One region of the Cupriavidus sp. MPR-AND1C genome, then DNA from elsewhere that is predicted to be linked to it. Evidence: predicted binding sites of a transcription regulator. Region 1 holds the regulator's gene; each other region holds the start of a gene.
What was found. Region 1 encodes HrcA, which represses chaperone genes, less so after heat shock. Its sites were predicted from a motif close to TTAGCACTCNNNNNNNNNGAGTGCTAA; they were not measured.
Positions count from the first base shown of each region.

Region 2: rpoH (RNA polymerase sigma factor RpoH) is a predicted target of HrcA. The motif match lies at 1,518-1,544, and genes of this name have one in related genera.
Region 3: groES (co-chaperone GroES) is a predicted target of HrcA. The motif match lies at 2,050-2,076, and genes of this name have one in related genera.

Region 1 covers NZ_JBXASU010000030.1:21,536-24,812, reverse strand. The annotation lists gene hemH (ferrochelatase) at 1-865, opposite strand, end outside; gene hrcA (heat-inducible transcriptional repressor HrcA) at 983-2,020, opposite strand; gene AC1RWI_RS17630 (NAD kinase) at 2,135-3,052, shown strand; gene recN (DNA repair protein RecN) at 3,125-3,277, shown strand, end outside.
Region 2 covers NZ_JBXASU010000130.1:421-3,697, reverse strand. The annotation lists gene AC1RWI_RS35445 (SCO family protein) at 1-404, shown strand, start outside; gene rpoH (RNA polymerase sigma factor RpoH) at 505-1,401, opposite strand; gene AC1RWI_RS35435 (pirin family protein) at 1,799-2,674, shown strand; partial or broken gene ybiB (DNA-binding protein YbiB) at 2,699-3,277, opposite strand, start outside.
Region 3 covers NZ_JBXASU010000071.1:27,813-31,089, forward strand. The annotation lists gene groL (chaperonin GroEL) at 1-1,626, opposite strand, end outside; gene groES (co-chaperone GroES) at 1,667-1,957, opposite strand; gene AC1RWI_RS28505 (zinc-dependent alcohol dehydrogenase family protein) at 2,484-3,277, shown strand, end outside.

The DNA of each region.
Region 1 (3,277 bases):
ACACGTCTACCCGGCCGGTGCCGACCTTGCCGAGCTCCCGCAGGGTGGGCGCGGTATAGGGCTGCAGCCATTCCGCCTTGCCAAAGCGCGACTGAAAGGTGACCTGGTACTGTCCGGGCTGCAAGCCCAGCGCCTCGCCCAGCAGGCGCCCGGTCTTGAGGCACTCGCAATGGTAGGGATCGCCGAGCTCCAGCGTGCGGCGCGGCACGCCATGAAACGACAGGATCAGCTTGTCGCCCCGCGCGAAATCCGGCGTGCCATGCTGCGCCCAGTATGCCCCCACCTGCTGGTGCAAGGCGGCAATATAGGCCGGATGGTCGTGGAAATGCTTGACCAGCCGCAGCTCCGGCTGGTTTCGCCACTGCTTGAGCACCCGGAACACCTCGTCGAAGCCCGTCGCCGTGGTGGTGCCGGAGTATTGCGGATACAGCGGCAGCAGCAGGATGCGTTCGGTCCCTTGGCGGCGCAGCGCTTCCAGCACCGAGCCGATCGACGGATTGCCGTACCGCATGGCGCACGCCACTGTCACCTCATGGCCTTGCTGGTTCAGCAGCAGCTGCAAGGCGTGAGCCTGGCGCTCGGTGTGCACCAGCAGCGGGGAACCCGTCATATGCGCCTCCCGCAGCCAGATCGACTCATACTTCATCGCCGAGGCGCGCGAGCGCAGTGGCACGATGATGCCGTACAGCAGCGGCAGCCACGCCGCGCGTGGAATCTCCACGACACGCGGGTCGGACAGGAACTGCTTGAGGTAGCTGCCGACCGCCTTCGGCGTTGGCGCATCCGGGGTGCCAAGGTTGATCAGCAGGATGGCCGTGCGCGGCGCCTGGCCATGCTGGTAGGCCGGTTCAGGGGTGAACGTCATGTAATTTCCGGTGTGGCGGGGCGGTGCGGGCACAGGGCGTGCGCACCGCCAAGTCTCGCCGAGCTTACAGGATGAGGGGGAGGGACAGGCAGTTTGTGAGACCGGGCCGGGCCAACACTAGTTCTGGCTGAGCGCGCTGGACAACAGGCGCGCGGTGATGTCGACGATCGGGATCACCCGCTCGTAGGCCATGCGGGTCGGCCCGATCACCCCGAGCGTGCCGACGATCTGGCCGTCGACTTCGTAGGGCGCGGTGATGACCGCCATGTCTTCGAGCGGCACCAGCTTGCTCTCGCCGCCGATGAAGATCTGCACGCCCTGGGCGTGGCTGGAGACATCGAGCAGCTTGAGCAGGCCGGTCTTGTGCTCGAACACGTCGAACAGGCGGCGCAGCTTTTCCATGCTGGAGGACAGGTCTTCCACCTCCAGCAGCTTGCGCTCGCCCGAGATGAAGACGTGGTCGTCTTCCCCCTCGGCCATGGCATTGCTGCCCGCCTCCACTGCGGCCTGCATCAGCTGCGACATATCCATGCGCAGCGCCTGCAGCTCGCCGCGCAGGTGGTCGCGCACATTGTCAAAGCTCATGCCGGCAAAGTGCGAGTTGATGAAATTGGCGGCTTCGACCAGTTGCGACGGGGAATACGGCAGCTCGGTCTGGATGATGCGGTTCTGCACGTCGCCCTCGGGGGTAACGATAATCAGCAGGATGCGCTTGTCCGAAAGCCGCATGAATTCGACCTGGCGGAACGCCTGGGCGCGCCTGGGCGTCATCACCACGCCGGCGAACTGCGACAGGTTGGACAAGGTGTGCGCCGCCGACGTGATCATCCGCTGCGGCCCGAGCTGCTGGCCGTGCAGCTGGCCCCGGATCTTGCCGGTCAGCTCGGCCAGGTTGAGCGCGCCATCCAGGGGCTGGGCGGTCAGCATGGTGTCCACGAACAGCCGGTAGCCGCGCGGCGTGGGGATACGCCCGGCCGAGGTATGCGGGCTGGCAATGAACCCCATTTCCTCCAGGTCGGACATCACATTGCGGATGGTGGCCGGAGACAGGTCGAGACCCGAGTACTTCGACAAGGTCCGCGAGCCCACGGGCTGCCCCTCGGCGATGTAGCGCTCGATGAGGGTTTTGAGAAGCGTTTTCGCACGTTCATCCATGATGCTCCTGATTTTACGCAAGTTTTCACTATTCGGGCGGCTCATCGCCGATCCGGCCCGGCGCCGAGCGCCCTCCTGCTGACAATGGTCACGGCGGTATGGTCTAATCCCGGCATGTCTTCGCTCCCCAAGCCCGGCGCCGCGCGCGCCCCATTTCGCACCGTCGCCCTGATCGGCAGGTACGCCACAGCCGGCATCGAGGGCCCGCTGGAAGAGCTGGCCGCCTGTATCCTCAGGAACGGCCAGGATGTGGTGTTCGAGCGAGACACTGCCCTGGCCACCGGGCTGACCGACTATCCGGCGCTGGCGCCCGACGAGATCGGCAAGCATGCCGATGTGGCGGTGGTGCTCGGCGGCGACGGCACCCTGCTGGGCCTGGCGCGCCAGCTGGCCGGCTACCCGGTGCCGCTGATCGGCGTGAACCACGGGCGCCTTGGCTTCATGACCGATATCCCGTTGCAGGACGTGCATTCGGTGCTGCCCGACATGCTGGCGGGCCGCTACGAGTCCGAGACCCGCATGCTGCTGGAGTCCAAGGTGGTGCGCGACGATGGTGTGATCTTCTCCGCGCTGGCCTTTAACGACGTCGTGGTCAACCGTTCCGGCATTTCAGGCATGGTCGAGCTGGCGGTGTCGGTGGACGGCCACTTCATGTACAACCAGCGCTCCGATGGCCTGATCGTCTCCACGCCGACCGGCTCGACCGCCTATGCGCTGTCGGCAGGCGGCCCGATCCTGCACCCGACCCTGTCGGGCCTGGTGCTGGTGCCGATTGCCCCACATGCGCTGTCCAACCGCCCGATCGTGCTGCCGCACGACGCCGAAGTGTCGATCGAGGTCGCCACGGCGCGTGACGCCAGCGTGAACTTCGACATGCAGTCGCTGACCTCGCTCCTGCCCGGCGACCGCATCGTGGTGCGGCGCTCGGCCAAGACCGTCAACCTGCTGCACCCGATCGGCTACAACTATTACGCCACGCTGCGCAAGAAGCTGCACTGGCATGAGTACCCGAGCGAAGACAACCGGCTCTGATCCGCCCCGGCCCGCACCGATCCGGACCAGATCCGTCCCCTGACATCACCCAGCCCCGACCCGTCGACCACGATGCTGCGCAGCCTGTCCATCCGCGATTTCGTCATTGTCGATACCCTCGACCTCGACTTCTCCCCGGGCTTCACCGTCTTCACCGGCGAGACCGGCGCCGGCAAGTCGATCCTGATCGATGCGCTGGCGCTGGTGCTGGGTGAGCGCGCCGAC
Region 2 (3,277 bases), on a different contig from region 1:
TGATGTTCTTCGGCTATACGCATTGCCCTGACGTGTGCCCGACCACCATGGCCGAGCTCAAGGCGGTGATGGAACAACTGGGGCCGGACGCCGACAAGGTGCAAGTGCTGTTCGTTACGGTGGATCCGGAGCGTGATACGCAGGCGCTGCTGGCGCAGTATGTGCCGGCCTTCGATCCGCGCTTCCTGGGCATGCGCCCGGCCGACGACGCCGCGCTGCAGAAGGTTGCGAAGGACTTCAAGGTCTTCTATGCCAAGGTGCCGGGTACCTCCCCGAACAACTACACCATGGATCACTCGGCGGGCAGCTATGTGTTCGACCCGAGCGGCAAGCTGCGCCTGTTTATCCGCCACGGCCAGGGGCCGGAGCCGATCGTGCATGACCTCAAGCAACTGCTGTCCTGATGCGGTCATGAGGCGGGCAGCCGGCGCGAAGCCGGCAGGCAAAATAAAACAGGGCCGGTCGCGAGACCGGCCCTGTTCTACTTCTGGCGCACTTAAGCCCTCAGGCAAAGGCCTGCAGCGCACCCTTCATCTTCTTCATCGCCGCGGTTTCGATCTGGCGGATGCGCTCGGCGGAGACGCCGAATTCGTCAGCCAGTTCGTGCAGCGTGGAGCCGCCCGAGCCGTCGTCGTTGACCTGCAGCCAGCGCGCCTCGATGATGCGGCGGCTACGCTCGTCGAGCTTGGACAGTGCTTCTTCCAGGCCTTGCACCTGCAGGCGGTCGTGGCGCTGCGCCTCGATCACGCGGGTAGGCTCGTTGTGGTTGTCGGCCAGGTAGGCAATGGGCGCGAAGTCCTCTTCGCCATCGTCGATCTGCCCTTCGAGCGCCAGGTCGCCGCCCGACAGGCGGGTTTCCATCTCCATCACTTCTTCCGGCTTGACGTTCAGTTCGCGCGCAACCGCGTCGATCTGTTCCGGCGTGAAGGTATGGGCACCCTGCTTGTGGCTGCGCAGGTTGAAGAACAGCTTGCGCTGAGCCTTGGTGGTAGCCACCTTGACCATGCGCCAGTTCTTCAGCACGTATTCGTGGATCTCGGCCTTGATCCAGTGCATCGCATACGACACCAGCCGCACGCCCTGATCCGGGTCGAAGCGCTTCACGGCCTTCATCAGGCCGATATTGCCTTCCTGAATCAGGTCTGCGTGGGGCAGGCCATAGCCGAGGTACTGGCGCGCAATGGAGACGACCAGGCGCAGGTGCGACAGCACCATGCGGCGCGCCGCATCGACCGAGTCGTGCTCGCGCAACTCGCGCGCGAGCCGCTGCTCTTCCTCGGGGGTAAGCAGGGGAATACGGTGGACAGCCTGGATATAGCTGTCGATATTTCCCAGTGTTCCGGGAAAAGTCAGCGCAAACGTCCCGGCGCCCTGTGGCACCGCAGGCAGACGGTTGGTCATTTGGGTCTGGTCAGCAGATAGGACTGCGTTCACTCGATTGCTCCTTTCGCATCCGGCGGGTGGGTTGCCCGCGTGTGCGGCCCTTTTGGGGGTCTCGCACTGCATTGCAACACATATTAGCACTCAAGCCGGGGGACTGCTAACTTGGAGTGTCAATAGGGTTGATAGTTCCTGGTAATCGAATGGTTCTTCTACATAGTATTTTAATCCGACATCTTGCGGGATGTGACGAGGCCACTATCTCACGCGGGTGCGCGAACGATCCGACAATGATTAGAAGGCCGCTGCCCCTGCCGGTTCTGTCGCCAATTGAGATGCTGTGTTTCGCTAGCAGCTACACTCTTTTCATTTGTCTCAGTGGCGCTGAGCGCCAGCATTGACCAAACCGGGGAATATCATGTCTGTCATCGAGCACTTGTTAAAGCCGCATACCCGTGACCTCGGCGACTTTGCCGTGAGCCGTCTGCTGCCCGCCGCGGCAACCCAGACTGTCGGCCCATTCATCTTCTTCGACCACATGGGCCCGGTCGCCATGCCGCCAGGGGAAGGCGCCGATGTGCGCCCACACCCCCACATCGGCCTGGCCACGGTCACCTACCTGTTCGAGGGCGAGATCCTTCACCACGACAGCCTGGGCAGCAAACAGGTCATCAAGCCGGGTGACGTGAACTGGATGACGGCTGGCAAAGGCATTGCGCACTCGGAGCGCTCGCCCCAGTCCGCCCGCGATGCCGGGCCGCGCCTGCACGGCATCCAGACATGGGTGGCGTTGCCCAAGGAGCACGAGAACGTCGAGCCGTCCTTTCATCACCATCCGGCCGCGACGCTGCCCAAGCTGGAGCGCCCCGGCGTACGCATGACGGTGATTGCGGGCGACGCGTTTGGCGCCGAGGCGCCGGTGAAGGTGTTCAGCCGCACGCTCTACGTAGCCATTGAGCTCGAGGCGGGCGCCAGCCTCGAGATTCCGGCGGAGCACGCCGAGCGCGGCGTCTACCCGGTGGATGGCACCATCGCCCTGGACGGCGAAGTGTTGCCCGAACGGCACCTGGCGGTGCTGGTGCCGGGCCAGCCTGTGACGTTGACGGCGCAGGTGGCGTCGCGCGTGATGCTGCTTGGCGGCGACCCGACCGACGGTCATCGCTTTATTTTCTGGAATTTCGTTGCCAGCACCAAGGAAGCGATCGAAGCAGCCTCCCAGCGCTGGGAGGATGACCAGTTCCCGCGCGTGCCGGGCGAGACCGATCGCATTCCGCTGCCACAGCGCAAGCGCTAAAGGCGTCTGTCCGCCGGGCCACGCTCAGACCGGGCTGGCCCAAGCCACGCGCGTGCCTTGCTGCAGGCAGTCGCGGATGGCGTCGATCTGCGTGGCGATCGGGGCAGGCACAGGCGCCTTGCCGTCCAGCACGAGGCGGATCCAGGCCGCAGTCTGGTCCACGTCATTGCCGGGCGGCAATTCCGGCACATCAACGATGGAGCCCGATGTCGGGTCGACCAAGGTGCGTTGATGCCCGTCGTGCAGCCAGTCGATGCGACTGTTGCGCCGGGCGTCCGCCACTACCTCGCCCTCGGTGCCTCGCGCCAGCAGCACATTGGCGGGCTCGTGCGAGAAATAATCGGTCAGGGTTTCGCGGTACTCGGGGTGGGTGTAGCTATAGAGCCGCAGCGCCTCGGCCGGGCCGTGCGCGCCCACCGGCTGCAACATCTTGACCACCGTATGCGCAGAGTTGCGCAAGCCGATCTGCATGCGCCTGTCCAGCATCCGGGCCAGCGCCGGCGACAGCACGTCGATCGGCAGCACGGCCAGCGGGCCGGGCTGGCCATCCTTGCTGCGCAACTGGGATTCGGCCTGCGCCACGGAGCTGCAAGGCGCGATGCC
Region 3 (3,277 bases), on a different contig from region 1:
GCCGCCCATGCCGCCCATGCCGCCCGGCATTGCCGGAGCCGATTCATCCTTCGGCATTTCGGCAACTGCGCAGTCGGTGGTCAGCATCAGCGATGCGACCGAAGCGGCGTTCTGCAGCGCGGTGCGGGTCACCTTGGTCGGGTCCAGCACGCCCATTTCCACCAGGTCACCGTACTCGCCGGTGGCGGCGTTGTAGCCGTAGTTGCCCTTGCCGTCGATGACCTTGGCCACGACGACCGAAGCTTCTTCGCCAGCGTTCAGCACGATCTGGCGCAGCGGCTCTTCCATGGCGCGCAGCACGATCTTGATGCCTGCGTTCTGGTCGGCGTTGTCGCCGGTCAGGTTAGCGATGGCAGCGCGAGCGCGCAGCAGGGCCACACCGCCGCCGGGGACAATGCCTTCTTCCACGGCTGCACGGGTTGCGTGCAGTGCATCTTCCACGCGTGCCTTCTTTTCCTTCATTTCGACTTCGGTGGCTGCGCCAACCTTGATCACTGCAACGCCGCCGGCCAGCTTGGCCACGCGTTCTTGCAGCTTTTCACGGTCGTAGTCCGAGGTCGCTTCTTCGATCTGGGCACGGATTTGCTTCACGCGTGCTTCGATCGAGGCTGCGTCGCCGGCGCCGTCGATGATGATGGTGTTTTCCTTGCCGATTTCGATGCGCTTGGCTTGACCCAGTTCTTGCAGGGTTGCCTTTTCCAGCGTCAGGCCGATTTCTTCAGCGATCACTGCGCCGCCGGTCAGGATGGCGATGTCTTCCAGCATGGCCTTGCGGCGGTCGCCGAAGCCCGGAGCCTTGACAGCAGCGGTCTTCAGGATGCCACGGATGTTGTTCACCACCAGGGTCGCCAGGGCTTCGCCTTCGACGTCTTCAGCGATGATCAGCAGCGGGCGGCCCGACTTTGCCACTTGTTCCAGCACCGGCAGCAGGTCACGGATGTTCGAGATCTTCTTGTCGAACAGCAGGACGAACGGGTTGTCGAGGGCGACAACTTGCTTTTCCGGGTTGTTGATGAAGTACGGCGACAGGTAGCCGCGGTCGAACTGCATGCCTTCCACGACTTCCAGCTCGTCGGCCAGCGACTTGCCGTCTTCCACGGTGATCACGCCTTCCTTACCGACCTTGTCCATCGCTTCAGCGATCAGCTTGCCGATCACTTCGTCGCTGTTGGCGGAGATCGAGCCAACTTGCGCGATTTCCTTGCTGGTGGTGGTGGTCTTGGTCAGCTTCTTCAGCTCTTCAACCGCGTTCACCACAGCCTTGTCGATGCCGCGCTTCAGGTCCATCGGGTTCATGCCGGCGGCAACGTACTTCATGCCTTCGCGCACGATCGACTGGGCCAGCACGGTTGCGGTGGTGGTACCGTCACCGGCGTTGTCGCTGGTCTTGGAAGCCACTTCCTTGACCATTTGCGCGCCCATGTTCTGCAGCTTGTCCTTCAGCTCGATTTCCTTGGCCACGGACACGCCGTCCTTGGTCACGGTCGGGCCGCCGAAGCTGCGCTCCAGCACCACGTTACGACCCTTCGGGCCCAGGGTAACCTTGACTGCGTTGGCGAGAATGTTCACGCCTTCGACCATCTTGGCACGGGCGGCGTCGCCGAATACTACGTCTTTAGCTGCCATGTTCTGAATCTCCTAAATCTGTACGAATGGGGTGCGTGGATTACTTGTTCACCACAGCCATGATGTCTTCTTCGCGCATGACCAGCAGTTCCTGGCCATCCACCTTCACGGCCTGGCCGGCATACTTGCCGAACAGCACGCGGTCACCCACCTTGACGTCGAGGACGATCGAAGCGCCCTTGTCGTCCTTCTTGCCGGGGCCAACGGCGAGCACTTCACCTTGATCAGGCTTTTCGGCAGCGTTGTCGGGAATCACGATGCCGGAAGCGGTCTTGGTTTCATTGTCCAGACGCTTCACGATCACGCGGTCGTGCAAAGGACGCAGATTCATACGGACTCCTTGGTACAAAAAGTGATTTTAGGTTCACAAAAATGACCGCCAGCACTGACGGCCAGCAGAATTAGTACGCTGGGAGAGGTCTGTTAGCACTCATGCCCAACGAGTGCTAATTATAGGGACGGGGGGTAGCGTTTTCAAGTCAACGACTTGATACGTGTTTACCCTGGAATTGTGAAAATCGTTGTGGGGCCTGGCCGCGCGGCGAGATCTTTATTCGCATCCCAATGAAATCCGGACGAATTTCGTCAACGGGAAAGTTGCCCATGGATCACCAGACCAATGTCTCGGGGGCGGATCGCCACACGGCACCCGTGATGCTGCCTGCGGCACTTTCGCCTGCCGCGCAATCGTCAACGTCACCCACTTCCACGGCGGCATGACACGAGGCCACGAGGCCATCCCATTCAGAACTGCATGGCAAGAGTACAGAAGCGTTGATTTACGAGCGCGCCGGCCTGGCCAAGAATGGTCACACCAACCCTTCGCTAGTTCATTGCCAACTTATACGGAGCGCATCATGTCCCACCCCACCATGCAGGCCCTCATCGTCGAATCCGCGGGCGCGCCGTTCACGGCCGTCCAGCTTCCCAGGCCAGTGGCGGGCCCCGGCCAGGTACTGGTGCGCATCCTGGCCAGCGGCGTCAACCCGCTCGACACCAAGATCCGCGCCGGCCAGGCGGCGCACGCCCGCCACCCCTTGCCCGCCGTGCTGGGGCTGGACCTGGCCGGCGTGGTGCAAGCCGTGGGCGCGGGCGTGACGGCCTTTGCGCCCGGCGACGAGGTCTATGGCATGACCGGTGGCGTGGGCGGCCTGCAGGGCTCGCTCGCGCAGTACGCCGCGGTCGATGCCGACCTGCTAGCACGCAAGCCTGCCGCGCTGTCGATGCGCGAAGCCGCGGCATTGCCACTGGTATTCATCACCGCGTGGGAAGGCCTGGTCGACCGGGCGCGCGTGCAGCCTGGCCAGAAGGTGCTGGTGCATGGCGGCGCCGGCGGCGTGGGCCATATCGCGGTGCAGATCGCCCGCGCGCTCGGAGCGCAGGTCTACGCCACGGGCTCCGCTGCGCAGAAGGCGATCATCGAGGGCTATGGCGCCACCGCGATCGACCACGCCGCGACATCCGTCGCGCAGTATGTCGACCAATACACTGCGGGCGAGGGCTTCGACGTGGTCTACGACACGGTGGGCGGCACGGTGCTGGACAGTTCTTTTCTCGCTGCGCGCACCTATGGCGGCCATGTGGTGAGCTGCCTTGGCTGGGGCACGCACGCGCTGGCGCCGCTGTCGTTTCGCGCGGCCACGTATTCGGG